Regions from separate parts of the Acidovorax sp. M2(2025) genome, predicted to be linked through region 2. Evidence: riboswitches for the same ligand, from Rfam matches in the RefSeq annotation. Region 2 holds a riboswitch; the other holds the start of a gene.
What was found. Region 2 has a riboswitch for S-adenosylhomocysteine ahead of metH (methionine synthase). Riboswitches for the same ligand answer to the same signal wherever they lie in the genome.
Positions count from the first base shown of each region.

Region 1: another riboswitch for S-adenosylhomocysteine. It lies ahead of ahcY (adenosylhomocysteinase); the one in region 2 lies ahead of metH (methionine synthase).

Region 1 is NZ_CP186262.1:1,064,010-1,074,867, forward strand. Features, by position in the region: gene ACOYR3_RS04920 (RbsD/FucU family protein) at 1-222, shown strand, start outside; gene ACOYR3_RS04925 (ROK family protein) at 353-1,606, shown strand; gene ACOYR3_RS04930 (HAD family hydrolase) at 1,724-2,554, opposite strand; gene ACOYR3_RS04935 (peptide chain release factor 3) at 2,561-4,189, opposite strand; S-adenosyl-L-homocysteine riboswitch at 4,354-4,433, shown strand; gene ahcY (adenosylhomocysteinase) at 4,505-5,941, shown strand; gene ACOYR3_RS04945 (TlyA family RNA methyltransferase) at 6,059-7,060, shown strand; gene metF (methylenetetrahydrofolate reductase [NAD(P)H]) at 7,057-7,911, shown strand; gene ACOYR3_RS04955 (septal ring lytic transglycosylase RlpA family protein) at 7,911-8,480, shown strand; gene ACOYR3_RS04960 (23S rRNA (adenine(2030)-N(6))-methyltransferase RlmJ) at 8,532-9,419, opposite strand; gene ACOYR3_RS04965 (serine/threonine protein kinase) at 9,712-10,858, shown strand, end outside.
Region 2 is NZ_CP186262.1:365,151-376,008, reverse strand. Features, by position in the region: gene ACOYR3_RS01680 (ATP-binding protein) at 1-2,467, shown strand, start outside; gene ACOYR3_RS01675 (response regulator) at 2,464-3,357, shown strand; gene metH (methionine synthase) at 3,453-6,188, opposite strand; S-adenosyl-L-homocysteine riboswitch at 6,212-6,299, opposite strand; gene ACOYR3_RS01665 (hypothetical protein) at 6,333-7,070, opposite strand; gene ACOYR3_RS01660 (PACE efflux transporter) at 7,198-7,656, opposite strand; gene ACOYR3_RS01655 (LysR family transcriptional regulator) at 7,730-8,692, shown strand; gene ACOYR3_RS01650 (PPK2 family polyphosphate kinase) at 8,773-9,624, shown strand; gene ACOYR3_RS01645 (Glu/Leu/Phe/Val family dehydrogenase) at 9,796-10,858, shown strand, end outside.

The DNA.
Region 1 (10,858 bases), 700 kb from region 2:
GTGGGCGGCACCGAGCCGCCGTACCGCTCGGCCCTGCAGCGCGAGACTCTGGCCGTGCTGGCGCGCGAGGGCGTGGCCAGCACGCAGGCCGAGGGCGTGGAGCGCTTCGCGTTCTACGAGCGGGTAAAGAAGGCCTACGCCATCGTGGTGACGGGCGAGCCGCAGCCCTGGGGCAATTTCCTGCTGCGCAAGGGCGTGATCGGCGAAACTCTGCGGGATTGACCGGACGCTTGTTCAAACTTTGAGAACCGTTCGGGCTGAGCCTGTCGAAGCCCTGCGCGGCGCTTCGACAGGCTCAGCGTGAACGGTTTTGTATTCTCGAAGGCAACTTGGAATGAACTCCGCGCCTGCCATGCTGGAAACCGACGCCCCCTCCCCACCCCCTGCCGACGCCGGCGACCCCGCCAGCGCCGGGCCGGTGCGGCTGCGCCAGCGCGGCTCCAACCATGTGGGCATGCGCCAGTTCAACGAGCGCGTGGTGCTGCAGGCGCTGCGCACGCATGGCAGCCTGGCCAAGGCCGAGATCGCGCGCGTCACCGGGCTCACGGCGCAGACCATCGGGCTCATCACCGCGCGGCTGGACGAAGACCACCTGCTGCGCCGCGAGGCCCCCGTGCGCGGCCGCGTGGGGCAGCCCTCGGTGCCGCTGGGGCTCAACCCGGACGGTGCCTTTGCCATCGGCATCAAGATCGGCCGGCGCAGCGCGGACTGGCTGCTGGTGGATTTCACCGGCCAGGTGCGCGAGCGCATCGTGCTGGACTACGCCTTTCCCGACATCGACGTGCTGCTGCCCGCCATCCGCCGGCACCTGCACCAGCTGCTGGACGGGCTGGGTCCGCTGCGCGCGCGCGTGGTGGGCGTGGGCGTGGCCGCGCCGTTCCAGCTGGGCGGCTGGCACCGGATGCTGGGGCTGACGGAAGCGCAATCCGAGGCCTGGAACCACATCGACCTGGCCGAACAGGTGCAGCAGATGACCGAGCTGCCCGTGAGCTTTGCCAAGGACACCTCGGCCGCCTGCGTGGCCGAGCTGCTGTACGGGCGCGGGCACGACATTCCGAGCTTCCTGTACCTGTTCCTGGACACCTTCATCGGCGGGGGGCTGGTCATCAACTCGCACCTGCACCGCGGGCTGCACGGCAATGCGGGCGCGGTGGCGTCGCTGCCGCTGGCGGTGGCGCAGGCCGGCGCCGCCCCCGCGCAGCTCATCAGTCAGGCGTCGCTGTGGGACCTGGAGCAGCGCCTGCGCGAGCACGGCCTGGAGCCGATGGCCGCGTACGACCAGCGTGCGCTGCAGGAGCCTTGGGCCCCGCACAGCCGCGCATGGATTGCCAGCGCCGCCGCTGCCCTGGCGCATTGCATCGTGTCGGCCACGGCCTTCCTGGATCTGGACGCGGTGGTGCTGGACGGCGCGGCCGACCCCGGTGTGCTGCAGGCGCTGGCCGACGGGGTGCGCGCAGCCCTGCGCACCTACAGCTGGGAAGGCCTGCACGCCCCGCCGCGGCTGGAGCTGGGCGGCATCGGCTCGGACGCGCGCGCACTGGGTGGGGCGCTGCTGCCGCTGCACGCCTGCTTTGCGCCGGATACGGAACTGTTCCTGAAGGCCTGAGGCGCGGCCGCCTCGCAGGGGATTGGTTTGCTACTGAAATGATAGCTGCTTGCGCTTGTGTATAAAGCGCTGCGGCCCGTTTTTATCCAAATTTTCTGCCAGGCGTCTGAGTTTGCGTCAGCGCCCGGCACCGCCTTCGGCCCGGGCTGCCAGCAGCGCCTGCGCCACTTCGGCAAAGCCGGTCCCGCGTTCGCCCTGCGCCACGTACCGCGGCAGGTGCGTGAGCTGCGGCACGAACCGCGCGATGTTGGCCACGCCCACGCTGTGGGTGAAGTGCGCGAACATGGCCTGGTCGTTGCCCGAATCGCCCACGAACACCCAGCGGTCCAGCTCCTGCGCCAGGTCGCGGCCCAGCAGCTCGCGCACGATCCAGCACGCGCCCTGCCATTTGTTGAAGTCGCCAAAGCAGCCGTGGATGTGGATGCTGCTCACCGTGGTCTGCAGGCCCGCGCGCTGCAGCACGGCCAGCACCTGCTGCACGGTCTCTGGCGGGTGCCGGTCGAACTCGGCGTAGTCAAAGGCGATGTCGGTTTCGCGCCCGCCGCTGTCGCGGCTCAGCGCCACGCCGGGCACTTCGGCCGCCACCTGGGCGGCCACCGCGCGCATGCGGGCCTGGTTGGCGTGGCGCGTGGCGGCGTCCTGCTGGTAGAGCTTGGTGGGCCCCGGCTGCCCCCCCGGGCCCTGGACAAACGCCACGGCGCCGTTTTCCGCCACCATGGCGTCGACCGGCCAGGCCGTGCCGGCAGCCCCGGCCATGAAGGGCGCGCACCAGCCGATGGGCCGCCCGGTGATGGGGATGACGTGCAGCCCCGCCGCCTTCAGGCCGGCCAGGGCCTGCAGCGCGTCGGGCGTGATGGCGCCTTCGGTGGTCAGCGTGTCGTCGATGTCCGTGAACACGCCCGCCACGCCGCGGCGGGCCGGCAGCGGCCAGCGGGTGAGGGGCAGCATGCGGCGTCAGCCTGCCTTTTGCAGCGCCAGCCCCGCGTGCTCGCGCAGCGGGTGGAAGTGGATCTTGGGAAACCGCTCCTGCGCCAGCCGCACGTCGTAGGGGCTGGTGCACAGGTAGGCCAGCGTGTCGGCCGCGTCGTGCGCCAGGCGCAGCGGGTAGGCGTCGGTGAAGGCGCGCAGGTCGGCCGCGTTGTCGGCGGTGATCCAGCGCGCGCCGGTGTACTGGCTGCCCTCCAGGCGCACGTCGGCGTCGTATTCGGCCTTCAGGCGGTGCTGCACCACTTCAAACTGCAGCTGGCCCACGGCACCCAGCAGCATGTTGCCGCCGGCATCGGGCTTGAAGACCTGGATGGCGCCTTCCTCGCCCAGCTGGGCCAGGCCCTGCTGCAGCTGCTTGGTGCGCAGCGGGTTCTTGAGCACCACGGTCATGAACATCTCGGGCGCGAAGAAGGGCAGGCCGGTGAACTGCAGGTTGGCGCCGTCGGTGATGGTGTCGCCCAGCTGCACGCCGCCGTGCGTGGTGAAGCCGATGATGTCGCCCGCATACGCTTCCTCGACGGCCTCGCGGCGCTGGGACATGAAGGTCACGACCGAGGTGGGCCGCAGCTCCTTGCCGGTGCGCTGCACCTTGAGCTTCATGCCCGGCGTGTACTTGCCTGACGCCACGCGCACGAAGGCGATGCGGTCGCGGTGGTTGGCATCCATGTTGGCCTGCACCTTGAACACCACGCCGGAGAAACCCTCGTCCTCGGGCTGGATGGTCTTCACCACGGGCTGCTTGTTCACTTCGAGCGTGCTCACGCGCGGGCCGGGCGGCGGGGCCATGTCCACCAGCGCGTCCAGTACCTCCATCACCCCGAAGTTGTTCACGCCGGAGCCGAAGAACACGGGGGTCAGCTTGCCGGCCAGGAAGGCCTCGTGGTTCCATTCGGGCGATGCGCCGGTGGCCAGCTCCATGCTGTCCATGGCGGCGTCGAATTCGGCACCGAAGCGGGCGCGCAGCGTGTCCACGTCGGTGAGCGGGATGGATTCAAAGTCCTGCGGGCGGCGTTCGCTGCCGGACTCGAACACGGTCATGGTCTTGGTGCGCAGGTTGATGATGCCGCCAAAGCTCTTGCCCTGGCCCACGGGCCAGGTCATGGGGCAGCAGGGCATGCCCAGTTCGCGCTCCACCTCGTCCAGGATGTCCAGCGGGTCGCGCACCTCGCGGTCCATCTTGTTGACGAAGGTGATGATGGGCGTGTCGCGCTGGCGGCAGACCTCGATCAGGCGGCGCGTCTGCGCTTCCACGCCGTTGGCGGCGTCGATCACCATCAGCGCCGAATCGACGGCGGTGAGCACGCGGTAGGTGTCTTCAGAGAAGTCCTTGTGGCCTGGCGTGTCGAGCAGGTTGATGACGTGCTCGCGGTACAGCATCTGCATGACGGAGGAGGCCACCGAGATGCCGCGCTGCTTTTCGATCTCCATCCAGTCCGACGTGGCGTGCCGGCTGGCCTTGCGGCCCTTCACGGCCCCGGCGATCTGGATGGCGCCCGAGAACAGCAGCAGTTTTTCCGTGAGCGTCGTTTTACCGGCGTCGGGGTGGGAAATGATGGCAAAGGTGCGGCGGCGCCGGGTTTCGGTGGCGTAAGACACGGGATTCCTGAATGGGGAGGGGCGCAGGGCTGATGGGCCCGCGCGGGTCGTCGTCCGATGCCTGCGTGGTGATCCCGCAGGTAGGCAGAGCCCGGATTTTACTGTTGCGCGCCCGGGGTGCCCGCCGCGGCGCGGGGTGCCGGCCGCTTGCTTTTATAATCCGCCGATCCGAGGAGCGTTGCAGCGTCCCCAGCACCGGCGGGGCGTGAGGCTCGGAGTCACCCCGCAACGACGCTCATCCACTTCTCGTGTGGTGAGCTTGCTCTCTCCCGCGACCAGTGGTTTTTCAAACATGCTTTGGAGCACGAAACCATCATGAACGCACGCGTCAACGCCCCCGTCAACACCGATTGCATCATTGCCGACATCGGCCTGGCCGACTGGGGCCGCAAAGAAATCAAGATCGCCGAAACCGAGATGCCCGGCCTGATGGCCATCCGCGAGGAATTCGCGGCCAAGCAGTCGCTCAAGGGCGCGCGCATCACCGGCAGCCTGCACATGACCATCCAGACGGCGGTGCTGATCGAAACCCTGCAGGCCCTGGGCGCGCAGGTGCGCTGGGCGTCTTGCAACATCTTCTCCACGCAGGACCACGCCGCCGCCGCCATTGCCGCCACCGGCACGCCGGTGTTCGCCGTCAAGGGCGAGACGCTGGCCGAGTACTGGGACTACACGCACCGCATCTTCGACTTCGGCCCCAAGGGCAGCGAAGGCGAAGGCCCCAACCTGATCCTGGACGACGGCGGCGACGCCACCTTGCTCATGCACCTGGGCAAGCGCGCCGAGAAGGACGCCTCCGTGCTGGCCAACCCCGGCAGCGAGGAAGAACGCATCCTGTTTGCCGCCATCAAGGCCAAGCTGGCCGAGGACAGCACCTGGTACAGCCGCAAGAGCGCCGAGATCATCGGCGTGACCGAAGAGACCACCACCGGCGTGCACCGCCTGAAGGAAATGTCGGCCAAGGGCACGCTGATGTTCCGCGCCATCAACGTGAACGACTCCGTCACCAAGAGCAAGTTCGACAACCTGTACGGCTGCCGCGAAAGCCTGGTGGACGGCATCAAGCGCGCCACCGACGTGATGATTGCCGGCAAGGTGGCCGTGGTGGCAGGCTACGGCGACGTGGGCAAGGGCAGCGCCCAGGCCCTGCGCGCGCTCTCCGCCCAGGTGTGGGTGACCGAGATCGACCCCATCAACGCCCTGCAGGCCGCCATGGAAGGCTTCAAGGTCGTGACCATGGAGTGGGCCGCCGACAAGGCCGACATCTTCGTGACCACCACCGGCAACCGCGACGTCATCACCTTCGAGCACATGGCTGCGATGAAGGACCAGGCAATCGTCTGCAACATCGGCCACTTCGACAACGAGATCCAGGTCGCCAAGCTCGAAGAGCACTGCCAGTGGGAAGAGATCAAGCCCCAGGTGGACCACGTGATCTTCCCCGACGGCAAGCGCATCATCCTGCTGGCCAAGGGCCGGCTGGTGAACCTGGGCTGCGGCACGGGCCACCCCAGCTTCGTGATGTCCAACTCGTTCGCCAACCAGACCATCGCCCAGATCGAGCTGTTCACCCACAGCGACTACTACGAAAACGGCAAGGTCTACGTGCTGCCCAAGCACCTGGACGAGAAGGTGGCCCGCCTGCACCTGAAGAAGGTGGGCGCGATGCTGACCGAGCTGACCGACGAGCAGGCCGCCTACATCGGCGTGCCCAAGCAAGGCCCGTACAAGCCGGACACCTACCGCTACTGAGGGCGCGGCAGGCCGGCGGTGGTCGGCTGCTGCTATGAAAATTGGAGCTGCCAGCGCTTGCTGCATAAGCGCTGGAGCCCCATTTTGTTCTAAGTATCTTGAGAGCAAGAGGAGCGCATGCGCGCAGACGTTTTTTTGGTGGAAGCGGGCCACGCGGCCACGCGCTCGCAGGCGCAGCGGCTGATTGCTGCGGGGGTCGAGTGGCGCCTGTCGCCGCTGGCGCCCTGGAACAAGGTCGCCAAGAACGGGGATGACATCCCCTCCGTGGCCGAGGTCAAGCTGCTGGACGGCGCCGAGGCCAAATACCTTTCGCGCGGCGGCCTCAAGCTCGAAGGCGCCCTGCAGCACACCGGCCTGGCCGTGGCCGGCCTGCGCTGCCTGGACGTGGGCCAGAGCACGGGTGGCTTCACCGACTGCCTGCTGCAGCAGGGCGCAGCGCAGGTGATCGGGGTCGACGTGGGCCACGGCCAGTTGCACGAGCGGCTGAAGAGCGACCCGCGCGTGGTGTGCGTGGAAGGGCTCAACGCCCGCGCGCTCACCGCCGAATCGCTGCAGCAGGGCTGCGACGACGCCCTGTCCGAGGAGATCGTGCAGGACGACGAGGACAACGACACCCAGCCCGTGGCACCCTACGCCTGGATGCGCAACGGCGGCCAGGTGGACGAGGCCTACGACGACAGCGACGACGCCAAGGAGCAGGACGTGGAGGCCTTCAAGGCCGAGCGCGCCGCCAAGGCCCGCGCCCGCGCCGAAGGCACGCTGCCCACCGAGCGCCGCCGCAAGCCGGGCCGCGAGGACGTGGACATCCGCCCCGTGTTCGATCTGGTCACGGGCGACCTGTCGTTCATCTCCCTCACCCTTGTGCTGCCGGCCCTGGTGCCGCTGCTGGCGCCGCAGGGCCACCTGCTGATGCTGGTCAAACCGCAGTTCGAACTGCAGCCGGGCCAGGTGGGCAAGGGCGGCGTGGTGCGCGACGCGGCGCTGTACCCTGTGGTGGAGCAACGCATCCGCGACTGCTGCGCCGCCAATGGCCTGGCCGTGCTGGCATGGCTGGACAGCCCCATCCAGGGCGGCGACGGCAACCAGGAATTTTTTGTCTTTGCGAGGAGGGCCGCATGAACGCAGCCGCCAATGCCCAGGGCACCGGTTTCCCGGTGAGTTTCGAGTTTTTCCCGCCCAAGACGCCCGAGGGGGCCGACAAGCTGCGCGCGGCGCGGCAGCAGCTGTACAAGCTGCACCCCGACTTCTGCTCCGTGACCTATGGCGCCGGGGGCTCCACGCAGGACGGTACCTTTGGCACGGTGCGTGAGATCCTGGCCGAGGGCGTGAGCGCGGCCTCGCACTTCTCGTGCATCGGCGCCACGCGGCAGTCAGTGCGCGAGCAGCTGGCCCAGCTCAAGGCCATGGGCGTCAAGCGCCTGGTGGCCCTGCGCGGCGACCTGCCCAGCGGCTACGGCGCGGGCGGCGAATTCCAGTACGCCAGCGACCTGGTGGCCTTCATCCGCGCGGAGACCGGGCGCGACTTCCACATCGAGGTGGCGGCCTACCCCGAGGTGCATCCGCAGGCGCGCTCGCCCGAGGCCGACCTCAAGGCCTACCTGGCCAAGGTGCAGGCCGGTGCGGACTCGGCCATCACGCAGTATTTCTACAACAGCGACGCCTACTTCCGCTTCGTGGAGGACACCGAGCGCCTGGGGGCGCACGTGCCCGTGGTGCCCGGCATCATGCCCATCGGCAGCTCCACGCAGCTCATGCGCTTCTCGGACGCCTGCGGCGCCGAGATTCCGCGCTGGATCCGCCTGCGCCTGCAAGCGTTCGGCGACGACACGGCCAGCATCAAGGCCTTTGGCCTGGACGTGGTGACGGACCTGTGCGACCGCCTGCGCAGCGCCGGGGTGCCGGCCCTGCACTTCTACACCATGAACCAGAGCGCGGCCACGCTGGAGATTTGCCGCCGGCTGGGCATCTGATGCGCCAGCGCGCCTGGCGGCAGCGGGTGCTGGTGCGGCTGCTGCGGCTGGCCGCCGCCTGCCTGGTCGGCCTGGCCACTGCCGGGTTGCTGCCCGCGCACGCCCAGGGGCTGTCGGCCGAGGCGGATGCCCTGGCCCCCCACCTCCTGAGCGTGCCGGGCGAGGCCATGCTCATCGACCCGCCCGCGCCGCCCGGCCCCAGGCCGGGCGAGACCGGGCTCTCCGTGGCGCCGGAGGTGGGCCTTTCCGCTGACGAAGTGGGGCTTGCGTCCTGGTACGGAGCCAAGTTCCACAAGCGCCGCACCGCCAGCGGCGAGCTGTTCGACATGAAGGCGCTGACCGCCGCGCACCCCACGCTGCCGTTCGGCTCGCGCGTGTGCGTGCGCAGCCAGGCCACCGGGCGCACGGTGATCGTGCGCATCAACGACCGCGGGCCGCACTCCGCCAACCGCATCATCGACCTGAGCCGGGGCGCAGCGGAGGCGCTGGGCATGGTGGGGCTGGGGCTCAAGCCCGTGGAGCTGTTCGCGCTGGACGACGGCGAAAGCGACTGCCCCGCGGCGCCGTGACGCGCCGTGACGCCGCCCCGGCGCGCAGCGGGGCTGCGCAAGAAGGCGCCGTCAGCCGCCGGATTCCAGCGTGTGGGCGGCGTTGCGGTCCTGCGCCAGCAGCTCGGCCATCTGCGGCAGGGCGTTCTTTAGCGCGTCCTTGAGCGTGTAGGGCGGGTTGATCAGGAACATGCCGCTGGCCGGCAGCCCGGGCCGCTTGGCCTCGCCCGTGGGGGCTTCGGTGCGCTTGCTGGACTTGACCGTGAGCGTGGCATGCAGCCAGCTCTTGCCGGCCTTGGTGGCCAGTGTCTTGAGGCGCCGGGGCAGGTCGTGCGCTTCGGGGCGCGGGATGATCGGGTACCAGAACGCGTAGGTGCCGGTGGCAAAGCGCTTGAGCGAATCGGCCGCCATGTCCAGCACCTTGGCGTAGTCGCTCTTGATTTCATAGCTGGGGTCGCACAGCACCAAAGCGCGGCGGGCCGGCGGGGGCAGAAACTTCTTGATGCCCTCGAACCCGTCTTCGTGCAGCACGGCCACCTGCCGGCCGGCCTCCAGCTGGGCCACGTTGCCGGCCAGCGCGCGCAGGTCGGTGGGGTGCAGCTCAAACAGCTTGAGCTTGTCGTGTGCGCGCAGCAGGCGCTGCGCAATGAACGGCGAGCCGGGATAGACCCGCGGCGCGCTGCCCTGGTTGAACGCGCGGACCATGTCCACATAGGCCTGCAGCGCCGGCGCCAGCGGGGGCGCGGTGGGGGCAAACAGGCGCGCCACGCCATCGGCGGCCTCGCCGCTGGTGCTGGCGTAGTCGCCATCGAGCCGGTACAGGCCCGCGCCTGCGTGCGTGTCCAGCACGGTCAGTGCCGCGTCTTTCTCCGTAAGGTGTTGCAAGGCGGCGATCAGGACGGTGTGCTTGAGCACATCGGCATGGTTGCCTGCGTGGAAGGCGTGGCGGTAACTGAACATGGCGCTATGGTAACGAGTGGGCCTGGCAGCGCCGGGCGCTGTGCGGAAACTGGACGCGCGTCAAGGAAGCCGCGGTTTCGTGATCAAGTGCCGCGGCAGGCGCGCCGCCGCCGGGCACAATCCGGGCTTGTCCGATGGGGTGGGGCGGTTCCGGCCGGCGCAAAATTCCTGGCTTTCGCGGTGCGAGCTGGCATGCTTCCTGATTGTGTTTTGCCGCGGCCGAGAACCTGTTGACCTCTGATCGGGTGCACTCCCCCGTTGATGCCTGCCCGAACGCCACGCCTTTTCCACCATGATCGCAAGTTCCAGCCCAGCCCCCGCCAGCGGTGTCAGCCATACGGATGCGCTCCCGCCCGGCACCCGGCTGGCGGAGTTCGAGATCCTGGCGCTGCTGGGCGTGGGCGGCTTCGGCATGGTCTACAAGGCGTTCGACCATTCCCTGCACCGCGCCGTGGCGATCAAGGAATACATGCCCTCCGCGCTGGCGGGCCGGGCGCAGGGCCCGTCGCTGTGGGTGCGCTCCCCGGCGGATCTGCAGACGTTCAACGCCGGGCTGGCCTCCTTCGTGGGCGAGGCGCGGCTGCTGGCCCAGTTCGACCATCCGTCGCTGGTCAAGGTGTTTCGCTTCTGGGAGGCCAACAACACCGCCTACATGGTCATGCCCCTGTACAGCGGCATGACCTTCAAGCAGGCCCGTGCCCAGATGCGCACGCCGCCGCCCGAGATCTGGCTGCGCAAGGTGCTGTGGTCCGTGCTGGGCGCGCTGCGGGTGCTCCACGAAGACAACACGCTGCACCGCGACATCTCGCCCGACAACATCTTCCTGCAGGACGCCGGCCCGCCGGTGCTGCTGGACCTGGGCGCCGCGCGCCACGCCATCAACGACCAGGACCGCAAGCACACGGCGGTTCTCAAGGTCAACTACGCCCCGATCGAGCAGTATGCGGACGGCGACCAGGACCTGCGCCAGGGCCCCTGGAGCGACCTGTACTCCCTGGCGGCCGTGGTGCACGGCTGCCTGTGCAACGACACGCCGCTGCCGGCCACCCTGCGCTCCATCCGCGACCGCATGGTGTCGTTCTCGCGGGTGGCCCGCACCGTCAAGCGGCAGTTCGGCGTGGAGTATTCCGCGCCGTTCGTGGCTGCGATTGCGCAATCCCTGGCCCTGCAGCCGCAGGACCGGCCGCAGAGCATCGACGAGTTCCTGCGGACCATGGAGATGACTGCGCCGCCCGAGGGGATCGACCATTTCGACTTCCGCGCTGAGCTGGGGGATATCTGGGTCGAGCCGGCCGACCAGCCCGGGCCCGGCCTGGTGTCGCCCACGGTGGACATCACCTCCGCGCCCCGCGCCGGGGCCGAAACAACGGTCCAGCCCCATCGGCCCCTGACAAAAGTGGCGGATTCGGGCACAGAAGTTGACAATTTTGTGGAGCCGC
Region 2 (10,858 bases):
CTTCGTCGTGGTCTCGCAGACCAAGATCAACCTGACCAACGCCTACGCGGGCTCGCTGGCCTGGTCCAACTTCTTTGCCCGCATCACCCGCAGCCACCCGGGGCGCGTGGTGTGGCTGGTGTTCAACGTGGGCATTGCCACGCTGCTGATGACGCTGGGCGTGTTCGGCGCGCTGGAGAAAGTGCTGGCCGTCTACAGCAACGTGGCCATCGCCTGGGTGGGCGCGCTGGTGGCGGACCTGGTCATCAACAAGCCGCTGGGCCTGTCGCCGCGGGGCATCGAGTTTCGCCGGGCGCACCTGTACGACTTCAACCCCGTCGGCCTGGGGGCCATGGTGGTGGCCGCCGCCGTGGCCTGCTGCGCCTACGCCGGGCTGCTGGGCGAGACTGCCGCGGCTTTCTCGCCGTTCATTGCCCTGGCCCTGTCGATGGCGCTGGCCCCGCTGTTCGCGTGGTGGACGGGCGGGCGCTACTACCTGGCCCGCCCGCCGGCGGCCGGCTGGGCGCCCGGCGAGCTGGTGCGCTGCACGGTGTGCGAGAACCGCTTCGAGTCCGAGGACATGGCCCGCTGCCCGGTCTACGGTGCCGCCATCTGCTCGCTGTGCTGCTCGCTCGAGTCACGCTGCCACGACCGCTGCAAGACGGGCTCGCGCGCGGCCGAGCAACTGCGCTCACTGGCCGCCCTGCTGCTGCCGCGCACCTGGGCGGCCAAGGTGAACTTTCGCCTGGGCCAGTACCTGATGGTGTGGATATCGCTCTGCGCGGTGATCGCCTTCGTGGTGGGCGTGGTGTATGTGCAGGAAGGCCTGGAGACCCCCGCGCAGTTCCTGCGCATGCCGTTCCTCAAGGTGTATGCCCTGCTGGCGCTGCTGGCCGCGGTGTGTGCCTGGTGGGTGGTGCTGAGCACCGACAGCCGGCGCATGGCGCAGGACGAGTCGGAACGCCAGACGCAGCTGCTGCTGCACGAGATCGAAGCGCACAAGCGCACCGACGCCGAGCTGCAAGCCGCCAAGGACCACGCCGAGCAGGCCAGCCAGGCCAAGACGCGGTATGTCGCCGGCATGACACACGAGCTGCGCTCACCGCTCAACAGCATCCTGGGCTACACGCAGATTCTGCTCAAGCACCCGCAGACCGAGGGCTGGCTGCGCGAGACCCTGTCGACGATGCAGCACAGCGGGCAGCACATGCACGCGCTGATCGACGGATCGCTCGAACTCGCTCGCATCGAGGCGGGACGCCTGCGGCTGGACCTCACGCCGGTGCCGCTGCCCGACCTGATGGCAAGCATCGAGGCCATGCTGCGGCCGCAGGCCGAGGCCAAGGGCCTGCGCTTCCGGGTGGAGACACTGGGCAGCATGCCTTCCTGGATCCGCGCCGACGCCAAGCGCCTGCGCCAGATCCTCATCAACCTGCTGTCCAACGCCGTGCGTTTCACGGAGCGCGGCGAGGTGCGGCTGCGCATGGACTTTCGCGCCCATGTGTCGCGCCTCGAGGTGATCGACACCGGCATCGGCATCGAGCCGCAGGACATGGAGCGCATCTTCCTGCCTTTCGAGCGCGGCAGCGCGGGCCGGCGCGCCAGCGTGGCCGGCACCGGCCTGGGGCTGACCATCACGCATCTGCTGACCGAGCTGATGGGCGGGCAGCTCACCGTCAGCAGCCAGCCGGGGCGGGGAAGCACGTTCACCGTGCGGCTGTACCTGCCGGACATCCCCGTGGACCCGTCCTGGCCCACGCCCAGCACCGTGACGCTGCGCCCCGTCATCGGCTACCTGCCGCCGCAGCGCACGCTGCTGGTAGTGGACGACCAGCCCCTGCAACGCCAGCTGCTGGCCGGCTTGCTGGTACCCCTGGGTTTCGTGGTGCGCGAAGCCGCCAGCGGCCGCGAATGCCTGGAGATCGTGCGCCAGACGCCGCCCGACCTGGTGCTGCTGGACATCACCATGGACGACCTGGACGGCTGGCAGACCGCGGCCCTGCTGCGCTCCCAGTACTCCGCCGGGGAACTGCCGATTGTGTTCGTCTCGGCCAACCTGTTCGAGCAAGAGGCGCAGCGCATCCGTGCAGCGCAATGCCAGGGCTTCGTGGGCAAGCCGGTGGTGGAGTCGGAACTGCTGCAGGCGCTGGAGCAGGCGCTGCAGATCGAATGGCTGCGCGACAACACGCCGCACCTGCCGGCCCCCGTGCCCCTGGTGTCCCCGGTGTCCCCGACGCCGTCTGCAGCAGGCCCCGCCGCCGCCGGGGAGCCGCTGCCGGAGGCGGTGCGCCTGGAGCTCGTCCGGCTCGCGCGCTCCGGCCAGGCCAGCGCGCTGCGTGAACGGCTGCGGCGCGCCCGGGCGGAGCTGCCAGCCCACGCCGATCTGCTGGCAGCGCTGCAAGCCCATGCCGACCAGTTCGACTTCGAAACCGTGGCCCGGCAGTTGCGCGAGCCCGACCCCGCGCCCCCTTCCGGAGTGACTCCATGAACGAACCCGCGCCCCAACGCGTCATCCTGGTGGTGGACGATGCCCTGGACACCCTGCGCATGCTCTGCGACGCGCTAGCCGCCGAAGGCTACGCCGTCCTGGCCGCCCGCGACGCCCCGGAGGCTCTGCAGCGCTTCGACGCCACCGTGCCGGACGCCGTGCTGCTGGATGCGGTGATGCCGGGCGTCGACGGCTTCGCGCTGTGCCGGCAGATCAAGGCCACGCCCGCGTGGTCGCATGTGCCCATCGTTTTCATGACCGGGCTGTCCGACACCGAGCAGATCGTGCGCGGCTTCGCCAGCGGCGGCGTGGACTACGTGGTCAAGCCGCTGCGCATCCCGGAAGTGCTGGCCCGCCTGGCCACCCACGTACGCAACGCACAGGCCACGCGGCTGGCGCGGGACGCCGTGGACGTCGCCGGCCTGGGGGTGGTGATGCTGGACGGCCAGGGCCGCGCGGCCTGGCGCTCCCCCCAGGCCTCCCGCTGGCTGGAGGCCGCGTTCGCCCAGTCCGAAACACCCGCGGAAGCGGCCGCCGCCTGGCTGGTGCAGGCGCGCCGCGCCGGCTCGCAGACGCTGGCCCTGAGCGACGGCCGGCTGCTCCTGGCACGCCACATGGGCGAGAGCGGGCTCGGAGAATCGATGCTGCTTCTCAGCCAGGCAGCGCCGGAGGCCGCCGCGCCCCGCGGTCTGCAGCAGGCCGCACTGACGCCCCGCGAGACCGAAGTCCTCTCATGGCTGAGCAAGGGCAAGACCAACCGCGACATCGGCGACATCCTCGGCATGAGCCCGCGCACGGTGAACAAGCACCTGGAGCACATCTTCGAGAAGCTGGGCGTGGAAACCCGCACGGCCGCCGCCGCCGTGGCCGGCCAGCTGCTGAACAGCTGACGCCCAGGCACCCCGGCGGGTGCACCACTGGATTTGAATGAGAATGGCCTGCAGCTCTTGTCCAGCAAGCGCCTACAGCTATAAAATCAATAGCATCACAAGTTCGGCGCCAGCAGCCGCGCCAGCACCTTCTCGTCCATGCCGCGGCGCTTTGCCATGTCCTGCAGCTGGTCCTCGCCGATCTTGCCGACGTTGAAGTACACGGCCTGTGGGTGGCCGATGTAGAAGCCGCTCACGCTGGCCGCGGGGGTCATGGCCAGGCTTTCGGTCAGGGCCATGCCGATGTCTTCGGCGTTGAGCACGCGGAACAAGTCGGTCTTGGCGCTGTGGTCCGGGCAGGCGGGGTAGCCGGGGGCGGGGCGGATGCCCTGGTACTTTTCGCCAATCAGCTCCTCGTTGGAGAGGTGCTCGCCCGCTGCGTAGCCCCACAGATCCTTGCGCACGCGCTCGTGCAGGCATTCGGCAAAGGCTTCGGCCAAGCGGTCGGCCAGGCTCTTGAGCATGATGGCGGAGTAGTCGTCCAGCGCGTCGACAAAGGCCTGCTCTTTTTTCTCCACGCCCAGGCCGGCTGTCACGGCGAACAGGCCGGCGTAGTCGGCAATGCCGCTGTCCTTGGGGGCCACAAAGTCGGCCAGGCAGCGGCTGGGGCGCATCACGCCGTCGATCATCTGCTTTTCGGTTTGCTGGCGCATGCCGTACCAGGTCATGGCGACTTCGGTGCGCGTCTCGTCGGTGTAGAACTCGATGTCGTCGCCCACGCTGTTGGCGGGCAGCAGGGCCATCACGCCACTGGCGCTGAGCCAGCGGCCTTCGATGATCTTCTTGAGCATGGCCTGGCCGTCGGCCATCACCTTGCGGGCCTGCTCGCCGACGATCTCGTCCTCCAGGATGGCGGGGTACGGCCCGGCCAGGTCCCAGGTCTGGAAGAACGGGCCCCAGTCGATGTACCGGGCCAGCTCGGCCAGGTCAAAGTTTTTGAACACGCGGCGGCCCAGCGCACGGGGCACCGCAGGCTGGTAACCGGCCCAGGCGATGGGCGTGCGGTTGGCGCGGGCTTTTTCCAGCGACCACATGGGGGTCTGCTTTTTGTTGGCGTGCTGGGTGCGGACCTTTTCATAGTCGGCGTTCAGCTCGTTCACGTAGTTGTGCACGCCATCGCCCAGCAGGCTCTGGGCCACGCTCACGCTGCGCGAGGCGTCCGGCACGTAGACCACGGGGCCTTCGTAGTGCGGGGCGATCTTCACCGCCGTGTGCACGCGGCTGGTGGTGGCGCCGCCAATGAGCAGCGGGATCTTCTTCATGCGGAAGTAGTCGTCCTTCTGCATCTCGCCAGCCACGTACTGCATCTCTTCCAGGCTGGGGGTGATGAGGCCGGAGAGGCCCACGATGTCCGCGCCCTCGACCTTGGCCTTGGCCAGGATCTCGTGGCAGGGCACCATCACGCCCATGTTCACCACCTCGAAGTTGTTGCACTGGAGCACGACGGTGACGATGTTCTTGCCGATGTCGTGCACATCGCCCTTGACGGTGGCGATGACGATCTTGCCCTTGCTGCGCACGTCGCGCCCGGCCAGCTCGTCCTGGCGCTTTTCTTCCTCGATGTAGGGGATGAGGTGGGCCACGGCGCTCTTCATCACGCGCGCGCTCTTCACCACCTGGGGCAGGAACATCTTGCCCGCGCCGAACAGGTCGCCCACCACGTTCATGCCGTCCATGAGCGGGCCTTCGATCACGTGCAGCGGGCGGCCGCCCTTGGCCAGGACCTCGCGGTAGGCCTCTTCGGTGTCTTCCACGATGAAGTCGGTGATGCCGTGCACCAGCGCGTGGGACAGGCGCTCGCCCACGGTCTTGGGGTGCTCGGGCGTGCCACGCCATTCGAGCTTCTTGCTCTCGTCCTTGGCGCCGCTCTTGGCGGTTTCGGCGATCTCCACCAGGCGTTCGCCGGCGTCGGGGCGACGGTTGAGCACCACGTCTTCCACGCGCTCGCGCAAGGTGGGTTCGAGCTCGTCGTACACGCCCACCATGCCCGCGTTGACGATGCCCATGTCCATGCCGGCCTGGATGGCGTGGTACAGGAACACGGTGTGGATGGCCTCGCGCACCGGGTCGTTGCCGCGGAAGCTGAAACTGACGTTGGACACGCCGCCCGACACCTTGGCGCCGGGCAGGTGCTGCTTGATCCAGCGCGTGGCCTCGATGAAATCGACCGCGTAGTTGTTGTGCTCTTCGATGCCGGTGGCCACGGCAAAGATGTTGGGGTCGAAGATGATGTCCTCGGGCGGAAAACCCACCTCATCCACCAGGATGCGGTAGGCGCGCTCGCAGATCTCGATCTTGCGGGCGTAGGTGTCGGCCTGGCCCACATCGTCAAACGCCATCACCACCGCGGCCGCACCATAGCGGCGGATGAGCTTGGCCTGGCGCTTGAACTCCTCCACGCCTTCTTTCATGCTGATGGAGTTGACGATGCCCTTGCCCTGGATGCAGCGCAGCCCGGCCTCGATCACCTCCCACTTGGAGGAGTCGATCATGATGGGCACGCGGGCGATGTCGGGCTCGGACGCGATCAGATTCAGAAAGCGCACCATGGCGGCCTTGCTGTCGAGCATGGCTTCGTCCATGTTGATGTCGATGACCTGCGCGCCGTTTTCCACCTGCTGGCGGGCCACGGCCAGGGCCTCTTCGTACTGGCCGTTCAGGATCATGCGCGCGAACGCCTTGGAGCCGGTGACGTTGGTGCGCTCGCCCACGTTGACGAACAGGGTGCCCTGGCCGATGGAGACGGGCTCCAGGCCGGAGAGTTTCAGGGGGGGGACGGACAGATCGGACATAGGCTCACCTGCGGGGCACGGGGTTCAGGTGAGCGTCGTTGGAAGGGAAAACCGCTGCACCCAAGCCTGACGGCTGTTCCTGGTGAGGCCGCTGCAACGCTCCTTGGGCGAGCAGGGGATTTTACTGAGAACCCGCCCGGGCGTTCAGCGCACCGGCAGGAACTGCAGGAAGGTGCCGCCCACAAGGTTCTGCACGTAGCTGATGGCCGCGCGGCGGTACTTCTCGGTGGTGAAGGCGGCCAGCAGGTCCAGGCGGGCGATGATCTTGCCAAACTCCCGCTCGAAGCTCAGGTTGCGCCCCCGGGCGCCGATCTCGTCGGCCAGCAGCAGGGGCTGGCCCTGGGCGTTGCGGCGCTGGGCCAGCAGCCACACGGCCGTCTCCACGTTGCGGGCGGCGTTGTAGAGGTGCTGGGCGTCCACGCCGTCCAGCAAGAAGAACTCGGTCTTGCCGCCATGGGCGGTGATGATCATGTCGGCCGTGGCGTGGACAAACGCCGCCACGCGGTCTCCGGGGAACTCCGGGGCCAGCGCCAGGGCCATGGCGGCAATGTCCCGCCGCCCCTGCAGCGGCGCCCAGGCCTCGCGCTGCAGGACGGCGGTGCGCACCTGCTCCAGCGCCTGCTCGCGGCTGGCGGCGCCCCCCTTGCGCCATTCGGCCGGGTTGCGGCGGTAGAGCTTGTCGGCAATGCGGAACAGCCCTTCCAGGTTCTCCTGCATGGCCAGCGTGGCCATGCGGTTGGCGTCGGACTGGGCCAGTTCGCCCGCCCCGGCCGCGGCCCCTTTCACCTCGCCGCGCGGCGTGGGGGCCGTGCTGGCGCAGCCCGCCAGTGCCAGGCCCAGCCACACGCAGGCCAGCCGCCGCGGCGCGGACGCGGCGGCCATCAGCGGGGAAGTGGTAGGGAGCCCGTGCATGGGCGCGGATTATCGGGCGCCGGCTTCCGGCCGGGCAGGACCGCCACAGGGTTCACATTGTTTGACGATGGTCCGGCGGCGCAGCGCCACTGGCCGCTCACGCGGGCGTGAGGGCCGAGGCCGGCAGGCCGAACAGGTGGTCGAACACCCAGTTGAAGACAAACGTGTAGCACAGGAAGAAAACGATCAGCCCCAGGTCCATGACAAAGGCCTGCCACAGGCTGATGCCGAACCACCACGCAAACAGTGGAACCAGCGTGAAGACCAGGCCGCCCTCAAACCCGATGGCGTGCGCCACCCGCCGGCCCACGCTGCGGCCCCGCACCGCCTGGCGCGACTCCCAACGCTCGAAGGCCCAGTTGAAAACGATGTTCCACACGATGGCGATGGCCGACGCGGCCACAGCCACCACGCCCGAGTGCCCGGCGCCCTGGCCCGTGAGCAGCGACAACCCGGCCGTGGCCGCCCCGATGGCAACCAGCTCGTACAGGCTCACGTACAGCAGGCGCCGCCGGGGGCCCTGCAATCCAAAAAGAACGGGTTTGGGGATGTTCATGGGCCGCACTTTATATTTGTGCGCCTGACATATAAAGTCAGCTTATTTCAGATTTTTTGATAGGTTGGAGCCCATGGCTTTCCACTCCGACAGCGTGCAGGTGTTTCTGGCCGTGCTGGACCACGGCTCCTTTTCGGCCGCCGCGCGGGCCCTCTCGCGCGTGCCCTCGGCCGTGAGCATGACCATGGCGCACCTGGAGGCCGAGCTGAGCGTGCAGCTGTTCGACCGCAGCGGCCGCGAGCCCCGCCCCACCGCGGCTGCAAGGGCGCTGGAGCCGCAGGCCCGGCTGCTGGCGGGGCAGCTGCAGCAGCTCAACGCCCAGGCGCTGGCGCTCACGCAGGGGCTGGAAGAACGCCTGACGCTGGCCATCGCCCCGGAGCTGCTGGCCGCCCGCTGGACGGGGCCCCTGGCCGCGCTGGCGCAGGAATACCCGCTGCTGCAGGTGGAGGTGCTGGCCGCCCCGCAGGGCGACGCGCTGGCGCTGCTGCACAGCGGCCGAGCCCAGCTGGCACTGGTGTTCGAGCGGCCCAGCATCGACGGCCGCGAGGGCTTTCAGGAAGTGGGCACCGAGACCCTGGTGGCCGTGATGGCCCCGCAGCACCCCGTGCTGGCCGCCGCACGCGCCGCCGCCCAGGCGCGCGGCGAGCCGCCCGGGCACGCCCGCCTGCGCGAGGAGCACCTGACCACCACGCGCCAGATCGTGGTGGCCAGCCGCGACCTGGGGCACACCGACCCCCGCTTCGTGTTCGCCCGCCACCACTGGCGCACCGACAACCACCTGGCCGCCCTGGGCCTGATCGAGGCCGGCCTGGGCTGGGGCTGGCAGCCGCGCGCCCTGGTGCAGCCGCGCATCGCGGCGGGCACGCTGGTGGAAATGCCGTTCGAGAACCTGAGCAACGGCACGGCGCTGTGGGTGGATGTGGTGTGGTCCCGGGAACGGCCGCTGGGCCTGGGCGCGGCCCGCTTCGTGGCGCTCATGCGCGAAGGCGCCGGCGGCCGGCCAGGCCCGGGCGCGTGCAGCCCCAAGGCCCCGTGACCACCGGCCGCGGCGGGACCAACGGTGTTCCAATGGAGGCAACGGGCGGCGACCGCCCGCACTTCCGAAGAGCCACCACCATGCCCGCACCCCTGGATACCAGCCGCTCCTCCGACTTCCTGCACCGCCTGCGGCCTTGGCAGCCCGCCGGCAAATCCGCCGTGTCGCTCGACGACTTCGACCCCGGCGCCAAGCCGTTCTCGCTGGGCGACAAGGTCCGGGACAAGGCGGCGGTGGAAGACCTGGCCGTGGAGCTGGACGCGCTGCAAAACCTGTTCTACGCCGACAAGCGCTACAAGCTGCTGGTGGTGCTGCAGGGCACCGACACCTCGGGCAAGGACGGCACCATCCGCGGCGTGTTCGGCCGAATGAGCGCCCTGGGCGTGCACGCCGTGGGCTGGAAGGCCCCCACCGAGACCGAGCGCGCACACGACTACCTGTGGCGCATCCACCAGCAGGTGCCGCAGGCCGGCGACATCACCGTGTTCAACCGCAGCCACTACGAGGACGTGCTGGTGCCCGTGGTCAACGGCTGGATCACGCCGGCGCAGCACCGCCAGCGGCTGGCCCACCTCAACGACTTCGAGCGCATGCTCAGCGAGACGGGGACCATCGTGCTGAAGTTCCTGCTGCACATCAGCTTTGACGAGCAGCGCGAGCGCCTGCAGCAGCGCCTGGACGACCCGGCCAAGCACTGGAAGTTCAGCATGGACGACATCACCGTGCGCAAGCAGTGGGCCGACTACCGCCGCGCCTACGGCGAGCTGCTGAGCGCCACCCACACCCCCTGGGCGCCCTGGACCATCGTGCCGGCCGACTCCAAGACGCACCGCAACCTGATGATCGCCACCGTGCTGCGCGAGGTGCTGCGGACCCTGGACCTGCGCTATCCCACCGGCGACCCATCGCTGACCCACTTCACCGTGGAGTAGCCCGCGCAAGCGCGCCAAGGCCGGGGCGCGCAATGCCGCGCTGCAGCATGGACGCGGCTTTCGCAGGGTTATGCACAAAATGCATTAGCCACAAACACTCCGGCCTTGGACACTGCGAGGGGCGCGGACATAAGCTTCGCGGCCTGAACCGATCCCACAAGGAAATTCACCATGTCGCACCCCGTCGGCGCCCCTGCCGCGCACCCGCACCCCCTGCCCTCCTACCTGCAGGCCGACAACCTCGGCCCCTGGGGCATCTACCTGCAGCAGGTGGACCGCGTCACCCCGTACCTGGGCCACCTGGCCCGCTGGGTGGAAACGCTCAAGCGCCCCAAGCGCGCGCTGATCGTGGACGTGCCGATCGAGCTGGACAACGGCACCATCGCCCACTTCGAGGGCTACCGCGTGCAGCACAACACCAGCCGCGGCCCGGGCAAGGGCGGCGTGCGCTTCCACCAGGACGTGACGCTGTCGGAAGTGATGGCCCTGTCGGCCTGGATGAGCATCAAGAACGCGGCCGTGAACGTGCCCTACGGCGGCGCCAAGGGCGGTATCCGCGTGGACCCGAAGAAGCTGTCGCTGGGTGAACTGGAGCGCCTGACCCGCCGCTACACCAGCGAGATCGGCATCATCATCGGCCCCAGCAAGGACATCCCCGCCCCGGACGTGAACACCAACGGCCAGATCATGGCCTGGATGATGGACACCTACTCCATGAACACCGGCGCCACCGCCACCGGCGTGGTCACCGGCAAGCCCGTGGACCTGGGGGGGTCGCTGGGCCGCGTCGAGGCCACCGGCCGCGGCGTGTTCACGGTGGGCGTGGAGGCCGCCAAACTCACGGGCCTGACCTTGCAAGGCGCCCGCGTGGCCGTGCAGGGCTTTGGCAACGTGGGCGGCATTGCCGCCAAGCTGTTTGCCGAAGCCGGCGCCAAGGTGGTGGCCGTGCAGGACCACACCGGCTCCATCTTCAAGGGCGACGGCCTGGACGTGCCCGCCCTGCTGGCGCATGTGAAAGCCCGCGGCGGCGTGGGCGGCTTTGCCGGCGCCGACGTGATGAAGCCGGAAGAGTTCTGGGGCGTGGATTGCGAAATCCTCATCCCCGCCGCGCTGGAAGGCCAGATCACCAAGGACAACGCCGGCCAGATCAAGGCCAAGCTGGTGATCGAAGGCGCCAACGGCCCCACCACCCCCGAAGCCGACGACATCCTGAACGACAAGGGCGTGCTGGTGC